One region of the Nocardia sp. NPDC023733 genome, then DNA from elsewhere that is predicted to be linked to it. Evidence: riboswitches for the same ligand, from Rfam matches in the RefSeq annotation. Region 1 holds a riboswitch; each other region holds the start of a gene.
What was found. A riboswitch is a leader RNA that binds a small molecule or an ion and turns the genes downstream of it on or off. The one in region 1 is predicted to bind S-adenosylmethionine.
Positions count from the first base shown of each region.

Region 2: another riboswitch for S-adenosylmethionine. It lies ahead of AB0F86_RS25300 (LLM class flavin-dependent oxidoreductase); the one in region 1 lies ahead of AB0F86_RS21200 (bifunctional o-acetylhomoserine/o-acetylserine sulfhydrylase).
Region 3: another riboswitch for S-adenosylmethionine. It lies ahead of AB0F86_RS29075 (aminotransferase class V-fold PLP-dependent enzyme); the one in region 1 lies ahead of AB0F86_RS21200 (bifunctional o-acetylhomoserine/o-acetylserine sulfhydrylase).
Region 4: another riboswitch for S-adenosylmethionine. It lies ahead of AB0F86_RS20005 (rhodanese-like domain-containing protein); the one in region 1 lies ahead of AB0F86_RS21200 (bifunctional o-acetylhomoserine/o-acetylserine sulfhydrylase).

Region 1 covers NZ_JBFAAN010000005.1:203,816-210,870, reverse strand. Annotated here, with positions in the region: gene AB0F86_RS21215 (NADP-dependent isocitrate dehydrogenase) at 54-1,271, opposite strand; gene AB0F86_RS21210 (MFS transporter) at 1,558-3,051, opposite strand; gene AB0F86_RS21205 (TetR family transcriptional regulator) at 3,186-3,887, shown strand; SAM riboswitch class IV at 3,953-4,063, shown strand; gene AB0F86_RS21200 (bifunctional o-acetylhomoserine/o-acetylserine sulfhydrylase) at 4,141-5,457, shown strand; gene AB0F86_RS21195 (homoserine O-acetyltransferase) at 5,454-6,599, shown strand; gene AB0F86_RS21190 (TetR/AcrR family transcriptional regulator) at 6,606-7,055, opposite strand, start outside.
Region 2 covers NZ_JBFAAN010000008.1:87,574-94,628, forward strand. Annotated here, with positions in the region: gene AB0F86_RS25290 (glycosyltransferase) at 1-683, shown strand, start outside; gene AB0F86_RS25295 (hypothetical protein) at 779-1,486, opposite strand; SAM riboswitch class I at 1,745-1,840, shown strand; gene AB0F86_RS25300 (LLM class flavin-dependent oxidoreductase) at 1,847-2,917, shown strand; gene AB0F86_RS25305 (ABC transporter substrate-binding protein) at 2,968-4,536, shown strand; gene AB0F86_RS25310 (ABC transporter permease) at 4,529-5,599, shown strand; gene AB0F86_RS25315 (ABC transporter permease) at 5,602-6,555, shown strand; gene AB0F86_RS25320 (ABC transporter ATP-binding protein) at 6,552-7,055, shown strand, end outside.
Region 3 covers NZ_JBFAAN010000012.1:59,182-66,236, reverse strand. Annotated here, with positions in the region: gene AB0F86_RS29085 (Pls/PosA family non-ribosomal peptide synthetase) at 1-2,665, opposite strand, end outside; gene AB0F86_RS29080 (MarR family transcriptional regulator) at 2,795-3,232, opposite strand; SAM riboswitch class IV at 3,404-3,518, shown strand; gene AB0F86_RS29075 (aminotransferase class V-fold PLP-dependent enzyme) at 3,560-4,873, shown strand; gene AB0F86_RS29070 (hypothetical protein) at 5,007-5,333, opposite strand; gene AB0F86_RS29065 (excalibur calcium-binding domain-containing protein) at 5,260-5,541, shown strand; gene AB0F86_RS29060 (hypothetical protein) at 5,547-5,837, opposite strand; gene AB0F86_RS29055 (flavin reductase family protein) at 5,850-6,392, opposite strand; gene AB0F86_RS29050 (YbaK/EbsC family protein) at 6,466-6,942, opposite strand.
Region 4 covers NZ_JBFAAN010000004.1:324,959-332,013, forward strand. Annotated here, with positions in the region: gene AB0F86_RS19985 (DJ-1/PfpI family protein) at 1-64, opposite strand, end outside; gene AB0F86_RS19990 (hypothetical protein) at 180-413, shown strand; gene AB0F86_RS19995 (flotillin family protein) at 431-1,528, shown strand; gene AB0F86_RS20000 (O-succinylhomoserine sulfhydrylase) at 1,573-2,781, opposite strand; gene AB0F86_RS20005 (rhodanese-like domain-containing protein) at 2,792-3,208, opposite strand; SAM riboswitch class IV at 3,226-3,343, opposite strand; gene AB0F86_RS20010 (hypothetical protein) at 3,389-3,847, opposite strand; gene AB0F86_RS20015 (FAD-dependent oxidoreductase) at 4,039-5,427, shown strand; gene AB0F86_RS20020 (amidohydrolase family protein) at 5,551-6,411, shown strand; gene AB0F86_RS20025 (DUF456 domain-containing protein) at 6,415-6,897, opposite strand; gene AB0F86_RS20030 (CaiB/BaiF CoA-transferase family protein) at 7,025-7,055, shown strand, end outside.

The sequences.
Region 1 (7,055 bases):
GTTCGATGCGAGCGTTTCACAGCTGCGGGTTCGCGACGCGAACCCGCACGAGTTCACTTCAGTGCGCGAGCCAGGTTGGCGTCCAGCGCGCCGAGGAATTCCTCGGTGCTCAGGTAGCCCTGATCGCCGCCGACGAGCAGTGCCAGGTCCTTGGTCATCTGCCCCCCTTCGACGGTCTTGATGACGACGTCCTCGAGCGCCTGCGCGAAGCCGATCACCTCGGGGGTGTTGTCCAGCTTGCCGCGGTGCTCGAGACCACGGGTCCAGGCGAAGATCGACGCGATCGGGTTGGTCGAGGTCGGCTTGCCCTGCTGGTGCTGGCGGTAGTGCCGGGTGACCGTGCCGTGCGCGGCCTCGGCCTCGCAGGTCTTGCCGTCCGGGGTGAGCAGCACCGAGGTCATCAGGCCGAGCGAACCGAAGCCCTGGGCCACGGTGTCGGACTGCACGTCGCCGTCGTAGTTCTTACAGGCCCACACGTAACCGCCCTCCCACTTCATGGAGGAGGCGACCATGTCGTCGATGAGGCGGTGCTCGTAGGTGAGGCCCGCGGCGTCGAACTCGGCCTTGAACTCGGCGTCGAAGACTTCCTGGAAGGTGTCCTTGAACATGCCGTCGTAGGCCTTGAGGATGGTGTTCTTCGTGGAGAGGTACACCGGGTAGTTCTGCTGCAGGCCGTAGTTGAACGAGGCCCGCGCGAAGTCCTCGATGGACTTCTTGAAGTTGTACATACCCATGACGACGCCGCCGTCCTCGGGCATCTTCACGACCTCGTGCACGATCGGCTCGCTGCCGTCCTCCGGGGTGAAGGTCAGCGTGACGGTGCCCGCCTCGTAGACCTTGAAGTCGGTGGCGCGGTACTGGTCGCCGAACGCGTGACGGCCGATGATGATCGGCTTGGTCCAGCCGGGCACCAGGCGCGGCACGTTGGAGATGATGATCGGCGCGCGGAAGATGGTGCCACCCAGAATGTTTCGGATGGTGCCGTTGGGCGAGCGCCACATCTTCTTGAGACCGAATTCCTTCACCCGCGCTTCGTCGGGGGTGATGGTGGCGCACTTCACGCCGACGCCGTGCTGCTTGATGGCGTTCGCCGCGTCGATGGTGACCTGGTCGTCTGTCTTGTCGCGGTACTCGATACCGAGGTCGTAGTACTCGAGATTCACGTCGAGATAGGGATGGATCAGCTTGTCCTTGATGAACTGCCAGATGATCCGGGTCATCTCGTCGCCGTCGAGTTCTACGACGGTGCCTTCAACCTTGATCTTGGACATGGATCTTCGTGTCCTCCTCGGTGGGTGCCCTCATTGCACGGCCGGGCGAACACGCTTGTGAGCGGACCCCAGCAGTTCCAACAGACAACGTATATGCCCCGCGTTGTCTGCGGGACGTGTAGGTGCAAACATGACGAGCGTACTGCTGCCCGGGACCTCACCGCGACGGGAGGTCCCGCTGTGCGGCACACCTCGAAACTACTCCGCGCACCCGCACCCCATCTGCCTTCGATCGGTTACCGGGCGGTAACCCCGGCGAGGGCCTCGCGGACCTGCCCGTCCCTGGTCAGACGACAATCGGCGCGGCCGTCGCGCGCTCGTCGCCTTCGATCAGATTCTCCGGCTTGTCCCTGATCATCAGGGCGATCACGACGGCGGCGGCGAGGAAGAAGCCCGCTCCGACGTAGAAGGCGACGTCGTAGCTGTAGATCGAGGCGCGTTCGACGAGATGGTCGACGGTGGGGTGCTCGGCGACGTAGTGCTCGGCGGCCTGCACCGACAGCGTGGTGAGCAGTGCGGTGCCCACCGCGCCGCCGACCTGCTGGGCGGCATTGAGCAGGGCGCTGGCGACACCGGAATCCTCGGCGCGCACCTGGTGCAGCGCGACGGCCTGCATACCGACGAACAGCGGGCCCATACCGAAGGCCATCACCACCTGGGCGGGCAGCACGCTCAGCGCGTAACCGTCGCCGTAACTCAGCTGCGCCAGCCAGACCAGCCCGACCACTCCGAGCAGGGCGCCGACCACCATCACCGGGCGCGGGCCGAACTTGGGCAGCAGCGAACTGGTGATGCCCGCCGCGATGCCGATGCCGATCGGGAACGGCAGGAACGCGATGCCCGCCTCGAGCGGCGAATATCCGAGGGTGTTCTGGTAGTAGAAGCTGAGGAACAGGAACATGGCGAACATCGCGATGGGGATCAGCAGCGCGGTGAGCAAAGCGCCGCCGCGGTTGATCTCCCCGGGAATGCGAAGGGGCAGCAGCGGATTCGTCGATCGTGCCTCGATGACGACGAAGGCCAGGAGCAACGCGGAACCGGCACCGAGCAGTCCGAACGTGCTCGGCGACAGCCAGCCGTGCTCGGCGGCCCGGCTGAATCCGTAGACGATCGCGACCAGGCCGAGAGTCACGGTGACGGCGCCGGGCAGGTCGTAGCCGCCGGTGCGCGGTGCGGGGATGTCGCGGGCGATCACGGCGAGCGCGCCGGCCACCGCGACGAGGGCGATCGGGGTGTTGATCAGCAACGTCCACCGCCAGGACGCGAACTCGGTGAGCGCGCCGCCGACGATCAGCCCGAACGCCACCCCACCGGCGGTGATCCCGGCGAATACCGCGAACGCGCGGGCCCGCTCGCGCACATCGGTGAAGATCACCGACAGCAGCGACAGCGCCGCGGGCGCGAGCAGGGCGGCGAACGCACCCTGGAGTCCGCGGCCGAGGAACAACTGCACGGTGTTCTGCGCCAGGCCCGCCAGCGCCGAGGCGACGGCGAAACCGACGAGGCCGACCAGGAAGATGCGGCGGCGGCCCAGGTAGTCGGCCATCCGCCCGCCGAGCAGCAGCAGCCCGCCGAAGATCAGCGTGTAGGCGGTGATGGCCCATTGTTTGTCGCCGTCGGTGATGGCGAGGTCGCGCTGGGCGTACGGCAGCGCGATGGTGATGACGGTGGCATCGAGCACCACCATCAGCTGCGCGGCGGAGAGCACGACGAGCGCCCACCATCGCATCGAATTCGCCGGTGCTGCAGCATCTTCGGGTTTCAGTTCGGTGCCGGTCACCTGGGCTCCTCATCGCTCGGCATGCGTCGGCCAATCCTGGCACCGTACGACAATTGGCGTCAAGATAAATTTGTCCGAACGCGCCACTTGGCAGGTTGCGACAGGTGGTCGCGCTGAGACGCTAAGCTGGCGAAATGCTCGACTCGACCACTCCGACCGCCTCCGACCGGCCGGCTCCGCCGAGCCTGCGCGAGCGCAAGAAGGCGCAGACCAGGGCCGCGATCGTCGCGATCGGACTCGACCTGTGCGATACACAGGGCTTCGACGCGACCACCGTCGAGCAGATCGCCGCCGGGGCCGACGTATCCCCCCGCACCGTCAACCGGTACTTCGCGCTCAAGGAGGACATCGTGCTCGCCCCGATCGACGACTTCGGCCACGCCGTCGCCGTCGCGCTGCGCGGTCAGCCCGATACCGGCAACGAACTGCGAGCGCTGTGCGGCGCCTACCTCCAGGTTGTCGAGTCCGAGGCCGATGCCGACGGTCTGCGGTTCCTGCACCAGTTCCTGCAGACGCAGCGGATCATGCGGGCCAGCCAGGCGGTCAACGCGCGGGCCCTGGAATACGCGGAGAAGAAGAACGTGGCGGTGTGCGAGGAGCTGGCCCGCCGGATGGGGACCACACCCGACGACTTTCTGGTGAAACTGGTCGCGGGCACGTGGCAGACGCTGTGTCACCTCGCGGTCGCCGACACCGATCACGTACTGCCCACCTCGCCGGAGGCGGCGGTGCGGGTCACCCGCGACGCGATCCTGCGCGCGTATCACGGGTTGCGGCAGGTCTGCGGCGCACCGGCCGACGACACGCCAGGCTTCGCCGCACCGGCGGCGCGGTGATGTGAGGCAGGAAACGCGGGGGAAGTTTCCCCACCGGCGCGATGTCCGGTTAACATGTCGTCCAAGGTCATGAGTACCAGCGCGAAGCCCCGGCTCGCTGGTCGGCAACCCTCCAGCTGCGGTGGGGTGCTCCGGGTGATGACCGGGCTCCCGAAGGTCGGGAGCAAGCGCGCATTTCAGGAGGACCCCATGTGTTGTTGTCAGTCGATCCGCCCCAGCTGAACCCTGACGCACAACCCCTGGAGCATTGACCATGACCGACGCCGCCCTGCCCGAGAACTGGTCGTTCGAGACCAAGCAGATCCACGCGGGCCAGGCCCCCGACGCGACCACCAACGCGCGGGCACTGCCGATCTACCAGACCACCTCCTACACCTTCCGCGACACCGAGCACGCCGCCGCGCTGTTCGGGCTCGCCGAACCGGGCAACATCTACACCCGGATCATGAACCCCACCCAGGACGCGGTGGAGCAGCGGGTCGCCGCCCTCGAAGGCGGCGTCGCGGCGCTGCTGGTGGCCTCGGGCCAGGCGGCCGAGACCTACGCCATCCTGAATCTGGCGGGCGCCGGTGACCACATCGTGTCCAGCCCGCACCTCTACGGCGGCACCTACAACCTCTTCCACTACTCGCTGCCCAAGCTCGGCATCGAGGTGTCGTTCGTCGAGGACCCCGACGACCTCGCGCAGTGGCAGGCCGCGATCCGCCCCAACACCAAGGCGTTCTACGGCGAGACCATCGCCAACCCGAGCAGCGCGGTGTTCGACATCCCCGGTATCGCCGGTGTCGCCCACGAGAACGGGCTGCCGCTGATCGTCGACAACACCGTCGCCACGCCGTACCTGATCCAGCCGCTCGCCCACGGCGCCGACATCGTGGTGCACTCGGCCACGAAGTACCTCGGTGGTCACGGCGCCGCGGTGGCGGGCGTGATCGTCGACGGCGGCACCTTCGACTGGACCGTGCAGGACGCCGAGGGCAACGCCCGGTTCCCCGGCTTCACCGAGCCCGATCCGAGCTACCACGGTGCGGTGTTCGCCGATCTCGGCGCACCGGCGTTCGCGCTCAAGGCCCGCGTGCAGTTGCTGCGCGACCTCGGTGCGGCGGTGTCGCCGTTCAACGCCTTCCTCATCGCCCAGGGCATCGAGACGCTGAGCCTGCGGGTGGAACGGCACGTGAGCAACGCGGTCGAGGTGGCGAAGTTCGTCGCCGCGCAGCCCGGTGTCGACGCGGTGCACTACGCGGGACTCGAGTCCTCGCCCTGGCACGAGCGGGCCAAGCAGTTGGCGCCCAAGGGTGCGGGCGCGATCGTGTCGTTCGAGCTGGCAGGCGGTGTCGACGCGGGCAAGAAGTTCGTGGACGCGCTCAGCCTGCACAGCCATGTGGCTAACATCGGTGATGTGCGTTCTCTCGTGATCCACCCGGCGTCGACCACGCACTCGCAGTTGACACCGGAGGAGCAACTGGCCGCCGGAGTCACTCCCGGCCTGGTCCGGCTCGCGGTGGGTATCGAGGGAATCGACGACATCCTGGCCGATCTGCGGGCCGGTTTCGCGGCGGCGACGACGTGACTGTGAGCACCGAATCGCCGATCACCCGTCCCGGCACCGGGGTGGCCCTGCTGCCACCACCGGACGGGCGACTCGGTGTGGTCGCCATCGGGGACGTGACGCTGGAGAACGGCGCGGTCGTCCCCGATGTGCGGCTGGCGGTGCAACGGTGGGGTGAGCTGTCCCCCACGCTCGACAATGTGGTGCTCGTCGAACACGCGCTCACCGGCGACTCGCATGTCGTCGGTGGGCCCGACGGGGCGCCCGGCTGGTGGGAGGGCATGGTCGGGCCCGGCGCGCCGATCGACACCGACGAGTGGTGTGTGATCGCCACCAATGTGCTCGGTGGCTGTAAGGGCAGCACGGGCCCGTCGTCTCTCGCGCCCGACGGAAAGCCTTGGGGCGCACGGTTTCCCTGGGTGACCATCCGCGATCAGGTGACCGCCGAGGCACAGTTGCTCGACCTGCTCGGCATCGAGCGGCTCGGTGCCGTCGTCGGCGGGTCGATGGGTGGCATGCGAGTGCTCGAGTGGATCATCGGACATCCGGAGCGGGTGTCGGCGGCGCTGGTGCTGGCCGTCGGCGCACGCGCCACCGCCGATCAGATCGGCACCCAGACCACCCAGATGGCCATCATCACCGCCGATCCGGACTGGCAGGACGGCAACTATCACGGCACCGGGCGCGCGCCGATGACGGGCATGGGCCTGGCCCGGCGCATCGCCCACCTCACCTACCGCACCGAGGGCGAGCTCGAGCATCGCTTCGCCAATCGTGCCCAGGGCGACGAGGACCCGTGGGCTGGCGGCCGGTACGCGGTGCAGAGCTACCTCGAGCACCAGGCCGACAAGCTCGGCCAGCGTTTCGACCCGGCCACCTATGTGCTGCTCAGCGAGGCCATGAACCGGCACGACGTGGGCCGCGGCCGCGGTGGTGTGGCCGCCGCGCTCGCGTCCACCCCGGTTCCGTGCGTGGTCGGCGGCGTCGACTCGGATCGCCTGTACCCCTTGCATACTCAGGCCGAGCTGGCCGAAGGTCTGCCCGGCTGTGCGGGTTTGGAGATCGTGCACTCCCGCGACGGCCACGACGGCTTCCTCACCGAGGCGGCGGCGGTGTCCAAACTGCTCACCGAAACGATGCGATTGGCCCGCGAAAACCGCTGAGCGCGCTCAGGACGCGGTGAGCAACGCGACGATCGACCGCACGTAGGCCTGCAGGCGTTCGCGCGGGTACTCCTGCGGCGAGCTCACCGCCAGCCTGCCGAGCATCTCGGCGACGGTGAGTGTGGAGTTCGCCAGCAGTTCGGCGTCCATGTCCGACCAGCGCGGCGACAGCGAGATCCCCACGCGGACAAGTGCTTGCGCCCGATCGAGGATGTCGGCGCGGGAATCGCGCAGCGCGGCACGGTATTCGGCGGGCGCACTGGCCGGGGTGGCGAGGATCAGGCGCCAGCGGGTCGGATTCGCCAGTGCCACATCGACGAACGCCTCGACCGTCGCCGAGGCGGCCGCCACCGGATCGACACCGAGCAGATCCCGCGGCAGGGTGTCGGCGATCTGCTCGAGCCCACGTTCACGTTCCCGCTCGAGCAGGGCCTCGACGAGTTCGGCACGGGTCTT
Region 2 (7,055 bases), on a different contig from region 1:
GGCCGACCCAGGATTCGGGTTCGGTCGCCGAGCAGCTGGTTCAGCCGCTGCTGGCCTGGTCGTGGGCGTCGACGCTTCCGGTGGGTCCGGCCAATCACAGCTTGCGGCCGTCGACGGCGGTGGCGTGCGGGCAGTTCCTCGCCGTCGACGCCGCGGCGTACCGGGAGGGTGGGGGTCACGCCGGTGTGGCGGCCAGCGCCACCGAGGATCTCGATCTCGCGCGGGCGCTGCGGCGGGCGGGTCATCGGACCGCGCTCGTCACCGCCGGGCCCGCCGCCCGCACCCGCATGTACACCGGCGCCGACGACCTCGCCGGCGGCTACACCCGCTGGTTGTGGTCGGCCTACGGCGGCCGGGTCGACACCGGCGCGGCCATCGGTGTCCTTGCCGCCCTTGCCTATTGGGTTCCGCCGCTGGCGGTTCTCGTCGGTCGTGGCCGGGTGCGCCGGGCTGGTCTGCTCGGCTACCTCGCCGCCGTCACCGGTCGGCTCATGGCCCGAGCCGTCGAAACCCGGCGCCCACCCACCGGCGCCGACCTCGGCTCGGCACTGGCCCATCCGGTTTCCGTCGGCTACTACCTCACCCTGTGGGCCCGCTCGCACCGCCTGCATCGCACCGGGCGGCTGCGCTGGAAGCAGCGTCCCCTTGTCGCACCGGAAACACCGCTCGCTCGTCACGGCTGACCCGCGCGGCCCAGGTATTCCACCCCGCTCGGTGCGGCCACCGGACAACGGCAAAGCCGTGCGCTGCCGAACGGTGCGCCCTCGCCGAAACCGGATCAGGCGACCTCGGTGATCCCGACGGTCGGGAAGAAGAAGCACGAGCGGCCCGCGTTGTCGGTGGTACCGAAGACGGCGGCGAGGACAGTGCCCTTCCCGGTGTCGACAGGGACGGCGCGCACACCACCGACGGGGATGGCGGTGCGCAGGAAATCGCGGATGACGTTCTCGGCGAGCGGCCGGAGTTCGGCGGGAACCTCGGGCGGCACCATCGCCCGGACGATGTCGGCGATCGTCCCCATCGAGGCCATCCCGCCCCGGCCGGTGCTGAGGTTGAGCCAGGCCACCTGCATACCGGAAGTCTTGGTGGCGGCCGTGTCCGGTTCCAGGCCGTACGGGAGGAACGTGAACAGCGTCTGGCCTGACTTCACGGCCGTGAGGTCGAGTCCGGGGATCGGGAGGGTGTTCGTCGGCCACGGGCCGGGAACCGCACCCGCGACGGCCGGGACCAGGCCGAAACCGTCGCCGGAACAGTTCGCGGCGACCGTCGGGTACAGGAATGGCTGGATGCCGAGGGCCTCGAGGGTTTCGACGACCGTCTGGTAGGCGGCGAGGAGATCTCCGGGGCCGGCGGTGGGTGTGGCCGGGGCGTCGCGGGTGACGGCCGGCCGCACCGGTGGATCGGCGGCGACGGGGGCGGCCAGCAGCACGGCGGCGGCGCAGGCCGTCAGCGAGGTCAGTGTGGTCAGACGACGCGCAACAGTCACGGCGAACTCCTCATCGACGCTGAGAAGGCCGAGATTACTCCCGAAACCCGGTGAATCACCGCAGGTGAAGTGACCGAGTATTCGGCGCGTCGCGTACCGCCACAGCGGGGGCCAGGGGTGGGTCGACCGGGCCCGACGTCGGCGATTGTGCCCGCACCAGCACCCGATTCCAACCGCTGCGCTCACGCTGATTTCTACCGTTGTGCGCCATCACAGCTGTGCCACATGCTGATCCGGCTCGACGCTTCGGCAGCGGGCACACCATCCAGAGCGACTGAGAGACCTGGCTCTACGACGTCGCAGCAACCCGCCCGTCTGTCCGGGTGTGGGTGCTTCTGCCGGGTTCGATGGAGGAGATCGATGAAATTCCTGCTCATGACGCTGATCACCCGGGTTCCCGATCCGGTGACCGGCGTTGTGCCGAGCACCCGTGATCGTTTCCGTGAGGTTGTCGAACAAGCCAGGCGCGCCGAGGAATTGGGCTTCGACGGGTTCGCGGTCGGCGAACGGCACGAAGACCCATTCCTGTCCGCCGCTCCCCCGGTGGTGCTCAGCCATTTGGCGGCGGTCACCTCGCGGATCACCCTGTTCACCGCAGTCACCACCTTGAGCCTGCTCGACCCGGTGCGCGCCTTCGAGGACTACGCCACGCTCGACAACCTGTCCGACGGGCGGCTCGAACTGATCATCGGCAAGGGCAACGGCACCGCCCAGGCGCAGCTCTACCACGTGACGACCGAGGACCAGTGGGACCGCAACCGCGAAGGATACGAACTGCTGCGAGCACTGTGGAACCGCGACGAAGTGACGTGGTCGGGCCGTTTCCGGCCGCCGCTCACCGACGCACGAGCATTGCCGCGCCCCTTGCAGCCGAAGTTGCGGATCTGGCACGGCAGCGCGACGAGCCGGGAATCGGTGGAACTGGCCGCGCGTCACGGTGACCCGGTGTTCTCGGCGAACGTCACGCACCCGATCGAGCCGTACGCCGAACTGATCCACCACTACCGGCAGCGCTGGGTGGACTACGGTCGCGACCCCGCCGACGCCCTGGTCGGCGCGGGCACGGCCGGTCTGCACGTGGCGCGGACGTCCCAGGAGGCCGTCGAGGTATATCGCCCGCTCTACGAGGCGCGGACCGCGTTGCAGCGGCAGGTGGGCAATCCGGTGGTCTTCGAGACCGTCGAGGATTTCGTCGCCCGTTCCTCCGCCCTGGTGGGCAGCCCGGAACAGGTGATCGACAAGGTCGGCCGGTACCACGAGCAGTTCGGGCACGAGGTGATCCACCTGTCCGCCGATCGTGAGGGCCGAGCCGAGTCCGACTATCTGGACAGTCTCGAACTGTTCCAGGCCGAGGTGGCGCCGGAGTTGCGCCACCGCATCCCGAGCCGTCCCCTGGCCGCAGGCCGTGAATTCGCTGGAGTTGTTTCGTGATTCGACATCGCATCGCCGCGTTCGCCGGTGTTCTCGCCGCCACCACGACGGTGGTCGCCTGCGGCGGCGGTGACACCGTCGGCGGCGGACAAGCCGGTCCCCCACAACCCGGTGGCACCCTGCGCTACGGGCTCTCGCAGGCACCGTCGTGCTCGGATCCCGCCCAGGCCGGGAGCAATCAGACCATCTACGTGACCCGGCAGATCGTGGACTCGCTCACCGATCAGGATCCGGCGACCGGGGCGATCACCCCGTGGCTGGCACGCAGCTGGGAGGTGAGCCCCGATGCGAAGGTCTTCACCTTCACCCTCACCGACGGGGTCACCTTCAGCGACGGCACGCCGCTCACCGCCGAATCGGTACGCGACACCTTCGACGCCGTGGTCCGGCTCGGCGGGGCCAAAGCGCCGCTCGGCGTGAGCTACCTGGCCAACTACGTCGGCACCACCGCGGTCGACAAGCTCACGGCCCGGGTCGAATTCAGCGCGCCGAACGCGCAGTTCCTACAGGCCTCCTCGACCTCGCAGCTGGGCATCCTCGCCCCGTCGACCAATGCGAAGCCGGCGGAGGCGCGCTGCGCGGGCGACAACATCGGCAGCGGACCGTTCACCTACGCCGAGTACAAGCAGGACGTCTCGGTGACGTTGGCCAAACGCGCCGGATACCACTGGGGTTCGGAGGTTTTCGCCCACGAGGGCGAGGCCTACCTCGACCGGATCGAGTTCACCGTCGTGCCCGAGTCGGGGGTGCGCACGGGCAGTCTGGCATCCGGTCAGCTCGACGCGATCAGCGATGCCCTGCCGCAGGACGCGCCGCAGATCGAGGCGGTCGGCGGACGAGTGCTCTCGACGTCGAACCCGGGCCTGGTCTTCGGTTTCCACCCCAATGTGACGCGTGGGCCGTTGCGTGATCCAGCGGTGCGGCAGGCCTTGCTGCCCGCGCTGGATCGGCGTCAGCTGATCGACACGGTCCTGAGCCCGCAGTTCAAACCCGCCACCTCGGTGCTGGCCGCGTCGACCCCCGCCTATACCGACCTCTCGGCCCGGCTGGGCTACGACCCGGCGAAGGCGAAGACGATCCTGGATCAGGCGGGCTGGCTGCCCGGCACCGACGGTATCCGGGTGAAGGGCGGTGAGCGCCTGAGCTTCGGGGTGACCTTCAGTCAGGTGTTCGCGGGCAACCAGGCGATTCTGGAGCTGGTGCAGCAGCAGTTGCGGCAGGTCGGGGTAGATCTGCGGCTCGACCTGGTGTCCTTCTCGGAGCAGACGGCCCGACAGAACAGCAAGGACTACGACGCCGTCTACGGCAACTCCACCCGCGCCGACGGTGACATCCTGCGCACCTCGTTCGCCCTCACCGGCCGCAATCTGTCGGTGCGCGGGCCGGTTCCGGCTCTCGACACCGCCCTCGAACAGCAGCTGGCCACCAACGATCCGGCGGCCCGGGCGGCACTCATCGCGACCGCGCAGCGGGAGATCCTCGACAACGGCCTCTACGTGCCGACGATCGAGTTGTCGCAGGCCATCGGTGCCGCCGCCCACACCCAGGACCTGAAGTTCGAGGCCTCGGCGCGACTGCAGTTCTTCGACACCTGGCTGAGCGGTCACGGCGATGACTGAGCTGATCCGGCGACCCCTCGTGCGATACGTGGGTTCGCGAGTACTGCAAGCGATCTGGGTGCTGTGGGCGGCGTTCACGGTGTCGTTCGTCGTGCTGTACCTGCTGCCCGCCGACCCGGTCTCGATGGCGGCCGACAGCTCCGGCTCCGGCACGCCCGTCGACAAGGCGGCGATCGCGGAGCTGCAGGCCCGCTACGGGCTGGACAAGCCGCTGTGGGAGCAGTACGTCACCGCGCTCGGCAATGCCCTCACCGGTGATCTCGGCCGTTCGGTGAACACCGGACAGCCGGTGACCGAGGCGCTCGGTGACGCCCTGCCCGCCACGCTCGGATTGGCCTCGCTCGCATTGTTTTTCGCCGTGATCGGTGGAACGGTCCTGGCGTTCGCCGCCACCTATACGCGTCGGCCGTGGCTGCGCAACACCTTGAGTGCGCTACCGCCGCTGGGTGTTTCGGTGCCGACCTTCTGGACCGGGCTGTTGCTGTTGCAGCTGTTCTCGTTTCAGCTGCGCTGGTTCCCGGCCTTCGGCGGGACGGGGTTGCGCGGCACGATCCTGCCCGCGCTGACCCTGGCCCTCCCGATCGGGGCGGTGATCGCGCAGGTGCTCGCCGCCGGGCTCACCCAGACGTGGCGCCAGCCGTTCACCGAGGTGGCACTGGCCAAGGGCGCTTCACGCTGGTGGGTGCAGCGCAGGCACGTGGCGCGGTTGGCGAGCGTGCCCGCGTTCACCATCGCCGGAGTGCTGGTGGGCACCATGCTGGCCGGCTCGGTGGTGGTGGAGTCGGTGTTCGCCCGGGCGGGGGTCGGGCGGCTCACCCAGATCTCGGTACTCAACCAGGACATCCCCGTCGTACAGGGGGTGGTGCTGTTGTCGGCGCTGATCTTCGTCGTCGTGAACCTGGCCGTCGACCTGCTGTACCCGCTGCTCGATCCACGGATCACCGGCGTCGACGGTGGCCGGGTCGCCCGGGCGAAGGAAGGCGATGCCGCGCGGCGAATCCGTCGCCTCGCGAACTCGGGCGGTTCGACCCGGTCTGTCCCGCACCGCGGGCGAAGGGAGTGACGATGGTCGACGTACTGCACCGCACGGATCGGCGTCGCGCAGGCGGTTCGGTCGAGCCCGAGGCGCCCGAACCGAGCCGCGACCGTGACACAGCGGGAGCGGCGAAGCCTGCCTCCGCGATCGCGCGCCACCACCGAGGCGCCCAGCTCATCGGCTGGACCCGAAGGCATCTCGGGCTCGTCGTGTCCGGCGTTGTGCTGGTGATCGCGGTCGGGTGGGCGGTGGTGCCGTCGGTGTTCGCGCCGGGAGACCCGTTGACCGGCGTGCCGGGCGAGAAGTTCCAGGGGCCGAGCGCGGCCCACTGGTTCGGCACCGACAATCTCGGGCGCGACCTGTACACGCGAATGGTGCACGGTGCGGGGCTGTCGCTCACCGCCACCCTCACCGCGGTCGGGATCGCGCTGGTGGTCGGTTCGCTGCTCGGGCTGCTGTCGGGGGCGGCGGGCGGCATCGTCGACACCGCGATCATGCGGGTGGTCGACGTGCTGCTCTCCATCCCGTCGCTGCTGCTCGCGCTGGCACTGGTGACCGCGCTGGGCTTCGGCACCCGCAATGTCGCCGTCGCCGTCGGCATCTCGCTGATCGCGAATTTCGCGCGGGTGATGCGCTCGGAAGTGTTGCGGGTGCGGCACGCGCCCTACGTCGAGGCGGCGCACGCCTCGGGAGTGCGCTGGTACGCGGTCCTGACCCGGCATGTGCTGCCCAACTCGTTCCAGCCGGTGCTGGCCTTGGCCGCCGTCGAATTCGGGATGGCGGTGCTGGCGGTCTCGTCGCTGAGCTTCCTCGGTTACGGCACCAAACCGCCTACCCCCGAATGGGGTTCGCTGATTTCGGAGGGCCGCAATTTTCTCGCCACCGCCTGGTGGCTCACCACCCTGCCCGGCCTGGTGATCGTCGCGGTGGTGCTGGCGGCCCAGCGGGTCGGCCGATTCGCGGGAAGGACTGATCAGCGATGAGCGACCCTCTCGCGACACCTGTCGCGTCGGCCTCGGAGTCGGCGGCTTCGTCGACGGCGGAGCCGATCGGTGCCGGGCGAACAGAACGGCCGTTGCTGCGGGTCGAGGACCTGCGCATCACCTACCAGTCGGGGGCAGGGCCCGTCGCGGCGCTGCGCGGTGCGTCGATCGAGGTGGCGCCGGGCGAAGTCGTCGCCCTCGTCGGCGAATCCGGTTCGGGGAAGTCCACCTTGGCGCATGCGGTGATCGGCCTGCTCGGTGACAGCGCGCGGATCGATTCCGGGCGTATCGAATTCGCCGGTGAGCACGTGGACCCCGAGGACGAGAAGTCGTTGCGACGGCTGCGCGGGCTGCGGGTGGGGTTCGTTCCCCAGGATCCGGGCCTGTCGCTGAATCCCGTTCTCCGCGTGGGTGAGCAGGTGGCCGAGGCACTGCTCGTCCACCGCCTCGCCGACCGGCGTACCGCACGTCTGCGGGCGCTGGATCTGCTCGAGGAAGTG
Region 3 (7,055 bases), on a different contig from region 1:
TGAGCAGGGTGGCGACCGGCAGGATCGCGAAGCCGCGCAGGGCGGCGGCGCCGATGGTGGTCTCCTCGCGGACCCACCAGGCGATGAACGTGCCGCCGACGGCCAGGCCGAGCACCGGCATCGCGGCGAGCGCCATCGACGACAGGCCGAACACGATCAGCCAGTGCCTGGCGCGCTCGGGGGAGTGGTCGGGCCAGCGACGTGGCGCCTTACCGGTCTTCGCCGCCGGTGAGCCCGCCCATTCCTGTTCGCCCTTGACCTTGCCGGACACCGCCGAACCGGGCGCGATCTCGGCCCGCTTACCGATCTTGGTTCCGGGCAGCAGGATCGACCTGGCGCCGATCACCGCGCCGTCGCCGATGGTGATGCCGCCGATGTGCACGCGGTCGCCGTCGACCCAGTAACCGGACAGGTCGACCTCGGGTTCCACGCTCGCGCCGTCACCGAGTTCGAGCATGCCGGTGACCGGCGGCAGGGAGTGCAGGTCGACGCCCTTGCCGATCTTGGCGCCGAGCGCCCGCGCGAACGGCACCATCAGCGGTGCGCCCGAAAGACTTTCGGCGCCACTGGCTTCCGAGAGCCGCACGGCCGCCCACAGGCGAAGATGCACCCACGAACCGCGCGGGTAGGTGCCGGGGCGCAACCCGGCGAGCAGCACGCGGGCACCCGCAACGCACAGTGTCATCCGGCCGATCGGAGAGATGAACAGCACGAACGCCAGCACGATCCACCACCACGACAACCGGGGCAGCCACGGTAGCGAACCGGACCAGCCGGCGATCGCCGACACCACCGCCAGCCAGGTGACCCACTGCAACCCGGTGAGCGTGGTGAGCGGGATGGTGGCCAGTACTTGGGTGAGCTGAGCGCGCAGGGGAGTCGGTTCAACCACCCGCGCGTCGACGGCGGCGACAGGGGCGCTGCCGTCGAGGTACTGCACCAGCGAACCAAGGCGCGGATGATCGTAGAGATCGGCCACGGTGACATGCGGATACCGCTCACGCAGCGCGCCGACCAGCTGGGCGGCCGAGAGCGAACCGCCGCCCACATCGAAGAAGTCGGTGTCGAGATCGGTGACCTCGGCGCCGAGAATGGCGTCCCACAGTCCCGCGACCCAGGCGGCGGTGCCGCTCAGCCCGTGGTCGGCGGTGTCGTCGGTGCTCGGCAACGGCCACGGCAGAGCGTCGCGGTCGACCTTGCCGGAGGTGCGCGTCGGCAGGTCTGCCACCACGGCGAGGCGCGGGACCAGCGGTGCCGGAAGTTGTTCGGCCAGCATCTTTCTGGCCTGTTTTGCGTCGAAATCCGGTCCGGCGCCGGTGAGGTAGCCGACGAGGATCTTGTTGCCCGCCTTGGTGGTCCGGATCGCGGCGGCCGCACCGCTCACGCCGGGCAGATGCTGCAGGGCATTGTCGATCTCGCCGAGTTCGATGCGGCGGCCACCGATCTTGATCTGATCGTCGGCGCGGCCGAGGAAGATCAGGCCCTCGGGGTCGTTGCGCACGAGATCGCCACTGCGATAAGCGCGTTCCCAACCGAGCGACGGCAGCGGTGCGTACTTCTCGGCATCCTTGGCCGGGTCGAGGTAGCGGGCCAGGCCGACACCGCCGATCACGAGTTCACCGGTTTCGCCCGTCGGTACCGGATTGCCCTGCGGGTCAACGACAGTGAGGTCCCAGCCGTCGAGCGGCAGACCGATGCGCACCGGCATTTCACCGGTGAGCAGCGCCGCGCACGCGACCACCGTCGCCTCGGTGGGGCCGTAGGTGTTCCACACCTCGCGGTCGGCACCCGCCAGACGTTCGGCCAGCTCCGGCGGCACGGCCTCGCCACCGAAGATCAGCAGCCGCACCGATTCCAGGGCATCCGAGGGCCACGTGGCGGCCAGTGTCGGCACTGTGGAGACGACACTGATCTCGCGGCGCATCAACCACGGCCCGAGGTCGGCGCCGGTGCGGACCAGGTCGCGCGGGGCGGGAACGAGGCAGGCGCCGTTGCGCCAGGCCAGCCACATCTCCTCGCAGGAGGCGTCGAACGCCACCGACAGGCCTGCCAGCACACGGTCGCCGGGGCCGATCGGGGCGTCGCGCAGGAACAACCGGGCCTCGGCGTCGACGAAGGCGGCGGCGTTGCGGTGGGTCACCGCAACACCTTTCGGGGTGCCGGTGGAACCGGAGGTGAAGATGATCCAGGCATCGTCGGCGGGAGTGGGCAGGGTGTGCGGATCGCTGTGACCGTTGCCCGCGACGGCGGTGTCGGACTCGATGCCCGCGGCGGTCGCGATCGCGCTCACCCGCGCCTCACCGAAGACGAGCCGGGCACGTTCCTCCGGATCGTCGGCGTCGACGGGCACGTAGGCGGCACCGCAGTAGAGCACCGCGAGAATGGTGACGTACAGCGCGGCGCTGCCCGAGGGCATCCGCACGCCCACCCGGTCGCCCGGGCGGACCCCGGCCTCGGCGAGCTCGGTCATCCTGGCTTCGATCGCGGCGACCAGCTCCATGTAACTGAGCACGGTCGTGCCGTCGTCGATCGCGGGCGCGTCGGGGTGGGCCAGGGCAGTGCTGGTGAGAATGTCGACCAGGGTGCGTGGCGGCGCGGCCAGATCGGCGCGCAGCAGCGGATCGTGCCGCCGGTTCGCCGGGCCCTCGGTGCGTGGCTCGAGCATCGTGCTCAGTCCACCTCTCATCGGTTGACCCCCATCGGTGTCTGTTGTTTCACGGTCGGGTTACCGGAGGGCAAACGGGATGGTCACCAGTTGCCAACGGTACCGGGAGTTGTCGGGCGCGCCCGGCAGCTACGGGGCGGGCGCCGCGGGTGTCTCGCCGAGTGCGGTGAGCGCGAGCCGGTGCAGGGTGGCCTGTTCGTCGGCGTCGAGCCGGGCGAGGGCGCGAGCGGTGGCCTCGGCGATCAGCTTGTCGGTGCGCTTGCACTGCTTGCGGCCCGCTTCGGTGATACGCAGCCGGTATTTGCGGCGATCCTTGCCGTCGCGGGTGCGTTCGACCAGGCCCGCGCCCTCCAGTGCGTCGATCAGGCGGACCACCTCGCTGCGGTCGATGCCGAGTGACTCGCCGACTTTCTTCTGGGTGAGGTCGGCGTTCTCCTCGATGAAGGTGAGCACCCAGTGGTCACGCAGCGGGACGTCGATCTCGGCGTGCATGGCTTTGGTGAGCCTGCCGAGCGCGTACACCGGGTAGCGCGCCAGGCCGCGTTCGGGGTTCGTGGTCGAAGGCATGGCGGCCACTCTAGCAAATAGTGGGGGGACTCAATCATTTGGGGTGTCCATGATCGGGATTGCCGCCTGTTGGCGCATGGGCAATCCAGGGGCAATCGAGACATGGTGGCGAGCAACATCTTTCGATCGGTGGTTGACAGCGGCCCGGATCGTCTGCCAATCTCGATGCCAGGTCACGAGTACCAGCGACAAGCCCCGGCTAGCTGGTCGGCAACCCTCCTCCGCGGTGGGGTGCTCCGGGTGACGACCAGGCCGACGTCCGAAGTGGACGCGGCAAGCGCGGACTCTCTCTACGTGGTGAGTCCCTGAGCCGACGGGATATTCGTCATGACCGCTGTTATCGACCCCACCTGTGCCCTCGCCGCCGTTTCCGGTGCCGACCTGCGCGTTCCGCTCGTCCAGGGCGGCACGAGCACCTACGCCAACTTCGACTACGCGGCGAGCGCACCTGCATTGCGCCAGGTCACCGACCGGATTTCGCAACTGCTGCCGTACTACGCCAGCGTGCACCGCGGCGCCGGGTACGCCTCGCGGATCTCCACCGAGTGCTACGAGGCCTCGCGCGGCTCGGTCGCCCGGTTCCTCGACGCCGCCGACGACCAGGTCGTGGTGTTCACCCGCAACACCACCGACTCGCTGAACCTGCTGGCCGGATGCGTGCCGGGGGAGACGGTGGTGCTCGATATCGAACACCACGCCAACTTCCTGCCGTGGACGCGCAACGGGCGAAGGGTTGTCCGGGCCGCCGCGACGCTCGAGGAGACCATTCAGCGGATCGTCGCCGAATTGTGCAGCAGGCCGGCGGCTCTGCTCGCCGTCACCGGCGCGTCGAATGTGACCGGTGAGGTGCTGCCGCTGGCGCGGCTGGCCCATATCGCGCATCTGTGTGGTGCGCGGATTCTCGTCGACGCCGCCCAGCTGGCGCCGCACCGGCGGATCTCCTTGCGCGAGAGCGGCATCGACTACCTGGCCTTCTCCGGGCACAAGCTGTACGCGCCGTTCGGATCCGGGGTGCTCGTCGGCAGGCGCGACTGGCTCGACGCGGCCGATCCGTACCTGGCCGGTGGCGGTGCGGTGCGCAATGTCGGTGTGGCGGAAGCAGAGTGGGCGCCGGCGCCGCAACGCCACGAAGCCGGCTCACCCAATGTCCTCGGCGCGGCCGCCATCGCCGCCGCCTGTGACGCGCTCGCCGCCCTCGACCCCGAGGAACTGGTCACTCACGAACGCGCCCTGGCCGACCGGCTGCGCGACGGCCTCGCCGCGATCCCCGGTGTGCGACCCGTCCGCATCTGGTCCGACAGCCCCGACTCCGTCGGCATCGTCGCCTTCACCGTCGACGGCTACACCCCCGGCCACGTCGCCGCCTACCTCTCCGCCGAACACGCCATCGGCCTGCGCGACGGCCGTTTCTGCGCCCATCCGCTCCTGACGAGTCTCGGCCTCGACGCCGCCCTCCGCGCCAGCATCGGCCTCGGCACCACCCCCGCCGACATCGACCGCCTGATCACCGCCCTCACCACCCTGGTAACCACCGGCCCCACCTGGACCTACGCACCAACCAACGGCCACTGGAACCCCACCCCCGAAACCCGCCCCCTCACCCCCGACCCCACCGGCGCCACCCCTTGCCTCATCGGCTGATCGGCTGATCGGGAAGCAAAGTTCGACCAATGCGTTTGGCGTGTCACCGGATTGGGTAACGAGCCCCGAATCGGTCGCGATGAAGCCCCCGACCTACCAGGTACTTCTAAGGGGAAATAATGACGCGACCGATTCAGCCACCCGATCCGTGGGCTCGTCCGCCGAGACAGCGCGACAAGAAGCTGCGATGGCCGTGGGTGGTCGGAATCGGTGTTCTCGGATTGTGTGGGCTCTCGGTAATCGGAGCGGTGTTCGGCGAATCGGAGCCGGACAAGATCGTGTCGACCTCGACGACGCGCGTCGTCCCATCGTCGACCACCTCGATGGTCTTGCCCCCTACCTCGGTCGAGACAGCGGCACCGATTGCGCCGCCACCGGTCGCGACGGTGACGACGACGGTGGCGCGTCCGACGGTGGTGGTACCGACAACGACGGTCACCTCGGCCCCGCCGATCATCACGCCGATTGCCCCGCCCCCGCCGGCGACTACGCCGTACGTGCCGCCGCCCACGGTCGATTTGCCCCGGCCCGAGGCGCCGTCACCCGCCGGGGTCTACTACAAGAACTGCACCGCCGCACGAGCGGCAGGAGCGGCGCCCATCCTTCGCGGCGAGCCCGGTTACCGTCCAGGACTGGACGGGAACAGCGATGGAGTCGCCTGCGAATGAGGCGGCTACTTGTCGTCTCCGTGGCCGGAGAGCGGGCAGGTCGTGGTGTCGACCGTGTGGATGACATCGTCGACGCGGACGTGTTCGGAAATGTCGTCCGAGAAGAACAACGAGTGTTCGCCGCGAGGGCTGAGGTGGATGTGCATGCCCTGTAGGACACCGCGGGCGATCGAGCTATCCGCTCGCCGCAGTTCGACGGTGTCGCCCGTGACGAAATTTCCGCTGGCATAGCCGGTTACGTAGCGAGCGGGTCGGAAGCTGACGGGGTAGACGCCGGTCACCCGGAACTCGCTCATGGAGAATCCGATCTACGTGTCGAGAGGGGTGGGGCGGTGGTATCTGCCGTTGTAATACAGCAGAGGGGCGGCGGAGGGGGAGTCGGCTGATTCGTCGTGGACTCGGGTTACCAGGCCTACCGCGAGGGTGTGGTCGCCCAGGTCGATGAGTTGGTGGATGGTGGTGCGGAGCCAGATGGGGGTGCCGTGCAGGATCGGTTCGCCGGTGTCGAGGGTGGTCCAGAGGGCTCGGTCGGTGAAGCGGTCGGCGGCGGAGCGGGAGAAGCGGTGGGCCAGGTGGTGCTGGTGTTCGCCGAGGAAATGGATGACCACGGAATCGGCGGCGCGCAGGGCCGCGATGCTCGACGAGGTGTGCGCGATATTGAACGACACCAGCGGCGGTTCCAGCGACAGCGACGCGAACGAGGTGGCGGTGAAACCCACCGGACCGGTCTCGGCGCCGATCGTCACCACCGTGACGCCTGCCGGATAGTGCCGCATCGACGCCCGATACTGCTCGGCGGTGATCCCACTCAGGTCGTCGGGAACGACGAGGTCGGCCGGAGTTCGTTGCATATCACCCACAGGCCCCAAACTACGCCCGCCATCCGAGCCCGCCTATGGACAGGCTCACGCCGAGGAAAACCCTTCAGTCGATGTCCACCGGCAATCCCGCGGTGATGCGGATGAGTTCGCGGTAGCTGGTACGGAAGACGGTGGTGGGGTGGCCGCCCGCGGCCCAGATTTCGCGGTGGGCGGCCAGGGCGGTGTCGACCCAGGTGGGCAGGTTGGTCGGGTGGCCGACGGGGGCGGTGCCGGTGATGGGCTGACCGGTGACGCGCTCGGCGAGGGCGGTGGGGCAGGGGGTGAGCTTTCCTTCGAGGCGGGGGCCGGTGCGGTGCAGGTCCACCTGGTGATGGGCGGCTACCAGCAGCAGGACCGGGTCGTTGTCGAGGAGGAACAGCTGCGCGGTGGTGATGGCGCTGGGGTGGGCACCGAAGGCGCGCGCGGCATCGATGGCGCTGGTGGTCGGCGTGTCGGGGGAGACGATGACGCCGTGGTGGCCGCGCGCGATGAGCGTGTCGGCCACCCGGCACGCGACCATCGGCAAGGACGACCTGCGCATGTCATCCAGAGTAGGACGGTCGGTCGAATTATGCCGGGAGAGTGAGATTTTCGGGTTGCCGCGAATTCGCTCCGGACGCCGGACGGGGTGGGCGCACCCGATGAGGCCATAAT
Region 4 (7,055 bases), on a different contig from region 1:
CCGCGCCGACTTCCCAGTCCGAAAGAGTGTCGTACACAGCCGCGTGAACTGTCTTCTTGGTCATGACAGCATCCTGTCATTATTGACAGGATGCTGTCAATAAGGATTTTGCAACCCGCTGCCAGGCGCCCCTCCGTAGGCTGACGCACAACCGGTGCGAGACAAGGGAGTTGGCCACGATGACCGACCCGGTGCAGGGACTGACCGGCACCATCACCTCACCGATCCGCGCCGCGGGCGCCCTCGGCGAAGTACTCGTCGCCATTCGTGGCGGCACCGAGCTGTATCTCGCGCGCGCCGACGAACCGATCGAGGCGGGCGCGACCGTGCTCATCGTCGCGGTCAATCCGGGCAGGCTCGTCGACGTCGTGCCCTGGATACCTCTCACACCACCACTGCCGCAAGACAACTGAAAGCAAGGGAGGCTCAGATGCTGGGCTATCACGTTCCTGATCCCGACGAGGCCATGCTGGTCAGCGGCGCCAAGGTCAAGGACAACGCGCCGTTCAAGGTGATCATCGGTCGCGGCACCTGGGTGATCCCGCTGTTCCGCAAGGTCAGCTACCTGTCGCTGGCCATGTTCGAATCCGAGATCCGCGAGCGCTGCGTCACCAAGCAGGCCATCCAGCTCGACGTGCGCGCGGTGATCGCGTTCAAGGTCGCCAACGACACCCAGTCGATCGTCAATGCGGCACAACGCTTCCTGTCCGAACAGGAGAAGGAGATGTCGGTGCTCACCGGCCGCATCTTCTCCGGTCACCTGCGCTCGATCGTCGGCTCGATGACCGTCGAGGAGATCATCCGCGAACGCCAGAAGCTGGCCGACGAGGTGCTGATCGCGTCCAAGGTGGAGATGAGCAATATCGGCCTGTGGGTCGACTCGTTCCAGATCCAGTCGATCGACGACGGCAACCTCGGCTACATCGAAGCCCTCGCCGCCCCGCACAACGCGGCCGTGCAGCGCGACGCCCAGATCGCCCAGGCCCAGGCCGCCCAGCGCGCCGCCGAGGCCGAACAGGAATCGCTGCGCCGCCGCGCGGAATACGAGCGCGAGACCTCGCTGCTCAAGGCGCAGTACCAGCGCGATATCGACAAGGCCAATGCCGAAGCGGCACAGGCGGGTCCGCTCGCCGACGCCGTCGCCCGGCAGGAAGTCCTCACCGCCCAGGCCGAACAGGCACGCAAGAACGCCGAACTGCGCGAGCAGGAACTTCAGGCCGAAGTCGTGAAACCCGCACTCGCCGAGGCGGAACGGGTCCGTATCCTCGCCGAGGCCGAGGCCGACCGCACCCGCATCCAGGCCGAGGCCGCCGCCTCCAACAACCGCATCGCCCTCGACCAGCTGCTCATCGAGCAACTCCCCGAGATCGTCCGCCAGGCCTCCAACGGCCTCGCCAACGCCAACCTCACCGTCCTCAACGGACCCGACGGCGTGAGCGAACTGGTCAACGGCATGGTCGGCCAGGGGTTGACGGTCTTCAACTCGCTGCAGAAGGCCCTGTCCAACGGCGAGGTCGACAAGGCCTGAAACCGAAACGGCCCGCCGGGAGTCCGGCGGGCCGTTTCGGCGGATCAGCTGAGGGCGTGGTCGAGGTCGCCCAGGAGGTCTTCGATGTCTTCCAGGCCGACCGAGATGCGGACCACGCCGTCGGACAGGCCGATCGAGGCGCGGCCATCCGGACCCATGGCCCGGTGAGTGGTCGTGGCCGGGTGGGTGATCATCGTCTTGGCGTCGCCGAGGTTGTTGGAGATGTCGATGATGCGCAGACGGTTGAGTACCTCGAAGGCGCGCTTCTTGCCGTCGTCGCCGTGCAGGGCGAAAGTGACGACGGTGCCGCCGCCCGACATCTGCTCCTGCGCCAAGGCGTGTTGCGGATGTGACTGCAGGAACGGGTATTTCACCCATTCGACCGACTTGTTCGTCTCCAGGAATTCGGCGACCTTCAGCGCCGATTCGGTGGATTGACGCACGCGCAGCGGCATCGTCTCCAAGCCCTTGAGCAAGGTCCAGGCGTTGAAGGGGCTCAGAGCCGGACCGGTATGGCGCATAAGGGTTTTCACCGGACCATCGATGTAGTCCTTGGCGCCGAGGATGGCGCCGCCGAGTACGCGGCCCTGGCCGTCGATGTGCTTGGTGCCGGAGTAGACGACCACGTCGGCGCCGAGTTCGAACCCCCGCTGCAGCAGCGGGGTGGCGAAGACGTTGTCCAGCACCACTTTCGCGCCCGCGGCGTGGGCCAGTTCGGTGACCTTGCGCACGTCGACCAGGGTTTGCATCGGGTTGGCCGGGGTTTCGAAGAACACGGCCTGGGTGGGTACCGACAGGGCCTGTTCCCACTGGTCGAGGTCGTCGCCGTCGACGAAGACGGTCTCGATGCCCCAGCGCGGCAGGATCTCGTTGCACACCACGAAGCAGGAGCCGAACAGGCTGCGCGCGGCGACGAGCCGGTCACCCGCCTTCAGCAGCGCGCCCAGCGCGGTGAAGACCGCCGACATGCCCGAGGCGGTCGCGAACGCGGCCTCGGCGCCGTCGAGCAGGCGGATGCGCTCCTCGAACATGGCGACCGTCGGGTTGCCGAAGCGGGAGTAGACGAAGTGCTCGACATCGCCGGTGAACGCGGCCTCGGCGGCCTCGGCGTTCTCGTAGACGAAGCCGGAAGTCAGATACAGCGCCTCGGACGTCTCGTCGAATCCGGAACGGCGCAGGCCACCGCGCACGCCGAGGGTGGCGGGGCCGACCCCTTCCGGCAGCGGCTTGTCGAAGGAACCACCGGTGATCATGCGAGTCTCCTTATGCCTGGCGCCACGGCAGGCCGACGGCGCGCCAGCCGGTGCTGCCGCGCTGCCCGAACGCGTCGAGGCCGCCCTCGAAACCGTCGAGCACGTTGTAGGAGGGGGTGATCCCCGCCGCGGTCGCCACCGTCGCCGCATGCGCCGAGCGCTGACCCGAGCGACAGAGGAACACCACAGGGGCATCGGCCGGGCGGTCGGCGAGGACCTGTTCGAGCTGCTCACCGAAGCGCGGGTTGCGCGCGCCGGTGCCGTCGACCCATTCGATGAAGTGCGCGGGGCGCTCGATGGAGCTGGTGTCGGGGATGCCGATGTGGGCCCACTCGCCTTCGGTGCGCACGTCGACCAGCACCGCGTCGGGATGCTCGGTCAGAATCTCCCACGCCTTCTCAGGGGTGATGTCGCCGGCGTAACTCATGTCGATCCTCCTGCGTGAATCCGCTCTTGCCGTGGCGGGGAGTCCAGCACACGGCCAGGTCGTCACCCGGAGCACCCCACCGCGGAGGAGGGTTGCCGACCAGCGAGCCGGGGCTTGGCGCTGGTACTCATGACCTTGCGATCTGAGATTGCCCCGGCACTGGTCACCGTGTCAAACCCCTCAGGGGGTGCACACCAGCCAGGCGCCGTCGGCCCGGGTGAGATTCCACGTGCTCGACGTCGACTGCCCGCCCACCGAAACCGTGGCGTCGATCTTGGCCCGGTTGCCGTTCACGGTGGCGTTGGCAAAGCCCTTCTTGTCGATCGTCGCCGCTGATTCCGGGCCGCCGAGCCGTTCGGTGAGGCCCGATTTCGCCTCGTCGAAACCGGGGCAGGCCACCCCGGGCGGCGGACGCTGATCGGTGCGCGAGCGCGCGTCGATATAATTGGTGACGGCGGCCGCGAGCCGATCGGCCTCTGTGACATTTTTCTCAGCGGGCGCGAGGAGCCCGCCGACGACGATGCTGATGAGCACGACCACCGCGATCACCGCGGCCGCGACGAACGGGACGATGGACCGCTTGTCGGTCTGATCGACCTCGATGGGCTGATCGTCCGAGCCAGTTTGCTCCTCGTTCATGTTGTAATCCTGACAGACCCGGGGCGGACAGCTACACCGCGCGCCGGGTAGCCGCAACACCGCAGCTAGAATCGCGTTGATTACGGCCTGCCGCCGATGAGGACGGCAGCTGCCAACAGCCGGATCGCGACTTAGCCTAAGCTAAGTTGACGCCGTCACATCGTTTCTCGACCAAAGGGTGCGCGTAGACAATGACCGAACAGACAGCGACTCGCCCGCTTCGCATCGCGATCGTGGGTGCGGGACCGGCCGGTATCTACGCCGCCGACGCCTTGATGAAGTCCGATGCCGAGGTCAGCATCGACCTCTACGAGCGCATGCCCGCGCCCTTCGGTCTCATCCGCTACGGCGTGGCGCCCGACCACCCGCGCATCAAGGGCATCATCACCGCCCTGCACAAGGTGCTCGACAAGGATCAGGTGCGCCTGCTCGGCAACATCGACTACGGCACCGACATCACCCTCGACGACCTGCGTCAGTTCTACGACGCGGTGATCTTCTCCACCGGCGCCAACGCCGACCGCGCGCTGCCGATCCCCGGCATCGATCTCGACGGTTCCTACGGTGCCGCCGACTTCGTCTCCTGGTACGACGGGCACCCCGACGTGCCGCGTTCGTGGCCGCTGGATGCCGAGAAGGTCGCCGTGCTCGGTGTCGGCAACGTGGCCCTCGACGTGGCGCGCGTGCTCGCCAAGACCGGCGACGAGCTGCTGCCCACCGAGATCCCGCCGAACGTCTACAAGGGACTCAAGGAGAACAAGGCCGTGGAGGTGCACGTCTTCGGGCGTCGCGGTCCCGCGCAGGCCAAGTTCACCCCCCTCGAGCTGCGTGAACTCGACCACTCGCCCACCATCGAGGTGATCGTCGACCCCGAGGACATCGACTACGACGAGGGTTCCGAGGCCGCGCGCCGCAACTCCAAGCAGGTCGACATGGTCGCCAACACCCTCGAGCAGTGGGCCATCCGCGACCAGGGCGATCGCCCGCACAAGCTGTTCCTGCACTTCTTCGAGTCGCCCGCCGAGATCGTCGGCGACGAGAACGGCCGCGTCGTCGGTCTCAAGACCGAGCGCACCCAGCTCGACGGCACCGGCAACGTCAAGGGCACCGGCGAGTTCAAGCAGTGGGACGTGCAGGCCGTGTACCGCGCCGTCGGCTACCTGTCGCAGAACATCAACCAGCTGCCGTTCGACGATCAGGCAGGCACCGTGCCCAACGAGGCCGGTCGCGTGATCGCCGACGAGAGCGCCGAAGGCAACGCCCGCTTCATGCCCGCCACCTACGTCACCGGCTGGATCAAGCGCGGCCCCGTCGGCCTGATCGGCCACACCAAGGGCGACGCCAACGAGACCATCGCCTGCCTGCTCGACGACGCGAAGAACTTCACCCCGGCCCCCAAGCCGGAACTCGACGCCGTCACCGAGTTCCTCGAGGGCAAAGGCATCCCGTTCACCACCTGGGCCGGCTGGTACCGCCTCGACGCCCACGAACGCGCCCTCGGCGAACCCGAAGGCCGCGAGCGCGTCAAGGTCGTGGAACGCGAAGACATGCTCCGCGCGAGCGAGCCCCACAAGGCGTAACAGCGATGACAAGGCCGGTGGACGCGAGATCAGCACCCTCGCCCACCGGCCTTTTCCGCGCGTACTCGCCTGTCATCTCGGCCGAAGTCGGCCGATCCGCCTAGCTCGAGGCATTCTGTACAAGTGTTCGACGCGCATGTTCACATCATCGATCCGCGGTTCCCGCTGATCGAGAACGAGGGCTACCTGCCGGAGCCCTACACGATCGCCGATTATCGAAAGCGGATGGCGCACTTCGATGTTCGCGGTGGTGCCGTTGTCAGCGCATCGTTCCAAGGGACCGATCAGACATACCTGAAGGCCGCCCTGAGCGAGCTGGGTCCGGAGTGGGTCGGCGTCACCCGGCTGGATCTGGATGCCGGTGACGAGGAGATTCTCGAGCTCGACCGGGCGGGCGTGCGGGCGATCCGGTTCAACCTCAAACGCGCCGCCGCCGACATCACCCAGATGACATTGCAGGCCTTGCGGGCCCATGAACTGGCCGGATGGCACGTGGAGCTCTACATCGACGGCCAGATGCTCGCATCGTTGCAACCGGTGATCTCCAAACTGCCCGCCCTGTCCATCGACCACCTCGGGATGTCGGCCGAGGGCCTGCCCTACCTGCTGGATCTGGTCGATCGCGGCGCGAGGGTGAAGGCCACCGGTTTCGGCCGGGTCGACATGGATGTGGCCGAAACGCTGCGGCGCATCCACACCGTGAATCCCCGCGCCCTGATGTTCGGCTCCGATCTGCCCGGCACCCGGGCGGGCCGACCGTTCGAGGATGCCGATATCGACCTGATCTGCCAGGTGGTCGGCGCCGACATGCACGCCGTGCTCGAGGACAACGCCCGCGAGTGCTACCGCCTGCCCCCCGTACACAGGCCAGAGCCCGAGCAGGTTGCGCCCCACGACAACCCGACCCTGCCGATTCCCCGATCAGCACTGCCCGGCGCGGGCGACGACAAGACCCGCCCGCTCCCGATCATCGAAAGACCCTGAGCCTCAGACGAACAGCGCCCCGGCGAGCCACACTCCGGACGCGACCAGCGCGCCGAACAGTTCCACGAGCATCGACAAGCCGACACCCTTGAGCGCGTGCATCGTTGCGGGCCAGGCGGTTTCATGGGTCTTCAACCGCTGAAGTTCCGCCACGTACACGCCGAGCACGAACCCGATGAACAACCCGACCACGGGGATCACGAAGAACCCGACGATGCCGAAGACGGCGCCGACGAGCAACGCTCGGTTCGACACGCCCGCTTCGCGCATGCGCCGCCCCGGCCAGGTGTATTTCACGACGCCCGACAGGATCAGCGCCACCGAGGCGATGGCGAACACCGTCCAGGCGCCCGCACCGCCGGTGAGGAACGCCCACACCGCGACGGCCGCGAAGATCAGGATCACCCCGGGCAGGATGGGCACGATCACGCCGATGATGCCGACCAGAATGACGAGGCCGACGAGGACCTCACCCCATACGCTCACTACCGGGTTCCTCCCATATCGCGCCGAGTCGCGCTGGTGCGAATTCTCCCGCATGGTCTACCGGTGCCGCCACCGCGACGCTATTGTCGGATTGTCAATACCGTTCGACGACGAATGAGGTCACCACGTGAGCACCACCGGTCAGGGCCCCCTCGCGG